2 regions of the Priestia sp. FSL W8-0524 genome follow, and region 2 is predicted to be linked to the other one. Evidence: riboswitches for the same ligand, from Rfam matches in the RefSeq annotation. Region 2 holds a riboswitch; the other holds the start of a gene.
The links. Region 2 has a riboswitch for cobalamin ahead of NST66_RS08420 (ABC transporter substrate-binding protein). Riboswitches for the same ligand answer to the same signal wherever they lie in the genome.

Region 1 (2,472 bases), 1.1 Mb from region 2:
CCCCCGCAGATGCCAATAACGTGAGCGTTTGTTGCGTTCAAGACTTGATTAATGGCTAGAGCCAGGCCGCTTTCTTGTAAAAACTGCGCATCTTCAATCGTATTTTTGCTTCCTGGTAAAACAATTAAATCAGGCGTACCTAGTTGTGATGGCTTGGTTACAAGTCTCACATGACAGTCTTCTTCTAAGCTTAGAGGATCAATGTCTGTAAAATTTGAGATGCGAGGATACGAGATAACCGCAATATCGATTTCTTTTAACGGATTTACAAGCGTTGAGTAATTTCTGAGTGATAGCGAATCTTCAGCGTCAATTTCCACGTCGTGCATATAAGGAATCACTCCTAGTACCGGAACTCCCGTGTATTCTTCAAACCACTTCAACCCCGGTTTTAAAAGCTCTAAGTCCCCTCGGAATTTATTGATTAACACTCCAATTACTCTAGGTTTATGTTCATCTGGAAGCAATTGAAGAGTACCCACCAGACTCGCAAAAACCCCTCCTTTATCAATGTCTCCTACTAACACAACAGGGGCTTGGGCTATCTTTGCTACGCGCATATTTACCAGTTCCCGATCGTTCAAATTCACTTCAGCAGGACTTCCAGCACCTTCAATCACAATTCGATCATAATGATTGGCAAGCTCTTTATAAGACTCCGTGATAACGTTCAAACCTTCATTAAAAAATTCTTGCCGATACTGAAAAGCAAACATATTACGAAGCGGTTTTCCATGAACGACAATTTGAGATTCATGATCACGAGTTGGTTTAATTAAAATAGGATTCATATTGGTTGTTGCTTCTACTCCAGCCGCTTCAGCTTGAATTCCTTGCGCTCTTCCAATTTCTTTTCCATCCATTGTAATGTATGAATTAAGCGCCATATTTTGCGATTTAAACGGTGCAGTTTGATAGCCGTCTTCTTTAAAAATACGGCAAAACGCTGTAGCAATCATGCTTTTTCCAGCGTCTGAGTGCGTTCCTTGAATCATAAGAGGTTTTCCTTTTTTCACTTTTTCCACTCCCTATCACATAAAAAAACCTTAACTGTAAAAGTCAAGGTTTGGTCATGCGCTCATTAACACATTGTCTTGACTTATTTCTCCCACCGAAAAATAAGGGGTTTTTAAAAGCAGGTCTCCTGGCTTATGCTTCATTTTACTTCTGCATCCTTCCTAGTTTGACTAGTGGGTCTTTGCAGGTTCATCCACATTTACAGTAGCGGGGGCTGCACCGGATTTACACCGATTTCCCTATTATCCTCCTTAGAGGCACTTTTAAAATCATTTATTCTTTATTGTAACGAATTTTATAACCATTCACAATAACGATTTTCTTCTATTATTATATATTACTGTGTTTATACTTATTTGAGTCTCGTATGCTATAATAACAATTATTTTCCAAACATCTTATGAAATAGCTAGGAAGGTGCTCGTAGTTGAAGAAAAAAATCATTTATATCTTTATTAGTTTGCTTGTTCTTTACATAGCAATCATGTCTTTTTGTATGTATCAAACCGCTCATCAGCCTGTTCCGCAAAAAGCAGATTATGTGCTCATTTTAGGTTCCAAAGTAGACGGAGATCAAATGTCTCCTAGTTTAAAAGAACGAGCAAAAACGGCTTTATCTTATTTAAAGACTCATAAACAAACAAAAGTTATCGTAACGGGTGGAAAAGGATCCGATGAAGAAATTTCTGAAGCAGAAGCAGCCTATCGTTTTCTACGAAAAGAAGGAATTAAAAAGAATCGAATGATAAAAGAGGATCAGTCAACTTCTACTTTTGAGAATTTCACTTTCACTAAAAAGAAAGTTGATATTCAACACAAAAAAGTCGTGCTTGTTAGCAGTGATTTTCATTTATTTCGCGCCTCTATTATTGCCAAGCGTCAAGGTTTTGACGTTTATCCTTTAGGTGCAAAGACACCAAATTCAATTAAACTTCAAGCCTACTTTCGTGAGTATGCTGCTATCTTAAAAACGTGGCTGTTTGATAAATAAATAGAGTACACCCCTATACAAACGAAAAACACGGCATGAATTCATGCCGTGTTTTTTATTAATCATCCGTATCGATAACTGCTTTTGGTAAACCCGTGTATTTCGCCCAGTAGAAAATACCGATTGAAACAAGAGCAATTAAAATTAAGTCAAGCGGGTTGCTTAGCACACCTTGTCCTCCACCAAATGAGCCTAGGTAAGAGATAACAAGCATAATAATATAATAAGCAACTAGCCACCAAGCAGATTTAAGCTGCTGTGCAAATTTTACAACGTCAGTTGGTACGTATTTCTTAAATGCTACGTAGATAACAACCATTAGAAGCTGTGATCCTAGAAGCCAAGAAATTGTCGTCCATCCTGACCAATATACGATGTATGAACAGAAGATAAATGACACAGGAGCAATAACGCTCATGCCTTTTAATTTGAAAGGCTTTTTAAGGTCTTTTGCATTTACTCTG
Region 2 (2,472 bases):
TACTGGTTTAATTTTCACTATCATGCGGCCGCAGATAATTTTCAAAAGCATTATGATTTAGGGAAAATTTATTGGAACCGAAACATGCCGCCTAAGTGGTTCAGCTGATAATAGACACAACATTCTACAATTTCGAAATGTTAGCTTTTTTAAGCTAGCATTTTTTTACGTCTAAAACCGTTATGGTCTAAATAAGCTGAAACATTAGCACAACGATAAAAAAATCGTTTATAATGAAGTCAGACTTCTTACTATAGAATTGTAGGAAGGAACGAATAGACGCTGGAGGTAACACAATGAAACAATTTACGGAAGAAAAACAATTTCGCGAACAAATTAAGAATGAAACACTAAGCGTTGGGATTTTTACGACAACGTGGTGTCCTGATTGCAAACGTTTGGATATGTTTATTGATGAAATCGTTGACGAAAATACAGATAAAGCATGGTTTAAAATTGACAAGGATGAGTTTGAAGAACTTTCTGCTGAAAACAATGTAATGGGTATTCCTTCTCTTCTTGTATATAAAAACGGTGAAAAAATTGCGCACCTGCACAGTGCAAATGCTAAAACGCCTGAAGCGGTCCGTGAATTTTTAGCAACTCTTTAATTCCCTAAGCTGCGAGAGCATTCTCGCAGCTTTTTTTGTGAGAATGGCTATTTCCATTTTTCGATGAGTGGGGTATACTAGGACAAGTGAATAATCGTAAAGCAATAAGGTCTCAATTTAAAGATTGAGTGAAAAGGGAAGTCTGGTGAAAAACCAGCGCGGTCCCGCCACTGTAAGCGCTTTGTGCGTAAGTCAGGAGACCTGCCTTATTGTTAGCTGTGAAACCTTCGAGGAAGGGTGAAGCAGGGTAATGAACATACATATCAAGTATAGTGAACGGATTCTTTTCCTGCTTATCTTGACGTTACCTGCTTTGCTTTCAATTGAAAGTAAAGCTTTTTTATTTTGAAGCTGCTGCCGAGCAGTATACATAGTCAAAGCGGAAAAAACGGGATAGCGCTGCTTTTTGCATGATCATTTGCTTTTTCTTTAACGTGGAGGTTTCGTATTCACAATGAACAATATATAGGGGGAGTATTTAGATGAAAAAATGGCTTTCGTATTCCATTATTGCGCTGTTAGTCATCGTACTTGCTGCATGCGGTGCAGGCAGCCAAAGCAACAGTGATAAAAAAACGAAGCAAGATACAGAACAAACGTCACAAGCTGCGTTTCCAGTGAAGGTAAAAGACGCGCGTGATAAAGAAATTACGTTGAAAAAACAGCCTAAGAAAATTGTTTCATTAATGCCAAGTAATACGGAGATTGTATATGCCCTTGGCCTTGAAAAAGAATTAGTCGGTGTCACAAGCAACGATGATTATCCTAAAAGCGTAAAGAAAAAAGCGCAGGTGGGAGATATGAACGTTAATGCAGAAAAAGTTATTGCTTTAAATCCTGATTTAGTGCTGGCACACGCTTCAAGTATGGGCGTTTCAGATGAAGTATTTAAACAAATTGAAAGTGCGGGTATTCCGGTATTTGTTGTAAAAGATTCAACAACGTTTGATACGGTTTATGATTCTATTACGCAAATTGGTAAATTAACGGGTAAAACAAAAGAAGCTAATCAAACAATTAAAGACATGAAAGAAAAAGTAGCTTCAATTGAGAAAAAAGCAAAAACGATTTCAAAAGAAGATCGTAAAAAGGTATGGATAGAGGTATCGGGAGCTCCTGAGATTTATACAACAGGAAAAGGTACGTTCATGAACGAAATGCTTACTATGATCGGTGCTGATAACGTAGCGGCTAGTGAAAAGGGTTGGGTTAAGTTTTCTGAAGAGCAAGTTGTTAAGTTAAACCCTGACGTTATTATCGCAACGTATGATGCAGACAAAAATGAGATTATGAAGCGTCCCGCTTGGAGCAGCATGACTGCTGTAAAAGAGGGGAACATCGAAAAGGTTGATCAAAACAAAATCAACCGCTTAGGACCTCGTATTGTAGATGGCTTAGAGGACTTAGCAAAAGCAGTATACCCTGAGGTGTACAATAAATAAAAAGAGGGACCATATTCCAGTTCGAATTGAAAAGGGGATTGGTCCCTTTTCACATCTTAAAATTGAAGAACGGCCTGAGCTTTTAATCATGAAAACCGAGACTTCTTATAAAACATACAGCTCAGGCGTTTTAGGAACAGGTATCATGGAAACGGACACCTTTTACAATCGATTTGTTCATAAAGACTATTATTCAGATACTCCTTCTTTAGAGTATGAGCAATATTTGATGAAAGAAAATGTGCGCCATGAGCAAATCGTAGGGTTGATGACAGCGGTTTGGTTAAAAGAAAGAGCGGTTTACTGTTATGAAGGCTACGGAGTAAGAGTAGCTTCCGTGATAACGGCTGGAGTAGGAAACGCAGTGGATATTACAGCTGACGAAGCTGTTCCATTTTATTCCTCTCCCGGTACAATTA

Region 1: linked by a shared signal. The riboswitch ahead of NST66_RS14065 (cobyric acid synthase) and the one ahead of NST66_RS08420 (ABC transporter substrate-binding protein) in region 2 are both predicted to bind cobalamin.

Annotation. Positions count from the first base shown of each region.
Region 1 is NZ_JBBOUG010000001.1:2,760,088-2,762,559, forward strand. Features, by position in the region: gene NST66_RS14065 (cobyric acid synthase) at 1-1,025, opposite strand, end outside; cobalamin riboswitch at 1,118-1,297, opposite strand; gene NST66_RS14070 (YdcF family protein) at 1,445-2,008, shown strand; gene NST66_RS14075 (APC family permease) at 2,067-2,472, opposite strand, start outside.
Region 2 is NZ_JBBOUG010000001.1:1,686,083-1,688,554, forward strand. Features, by position in the region: gene NST66_RS08410 (YpjP family protein) at 1-108, shown strand, start outside; gene NST66_RS08415 (thioredoxin family protein) at 297-611, shown strand; cobalamin riboswitch at 702-834, shown strand; gene NST66_RS08420 (ABC transporter substrate-binding protein) at 1,094-2,053, shown strand; gene NST66_RS08425 (adenosylcobinamide amidohydrolase) at 2,142-2,472, shown strand, end outside.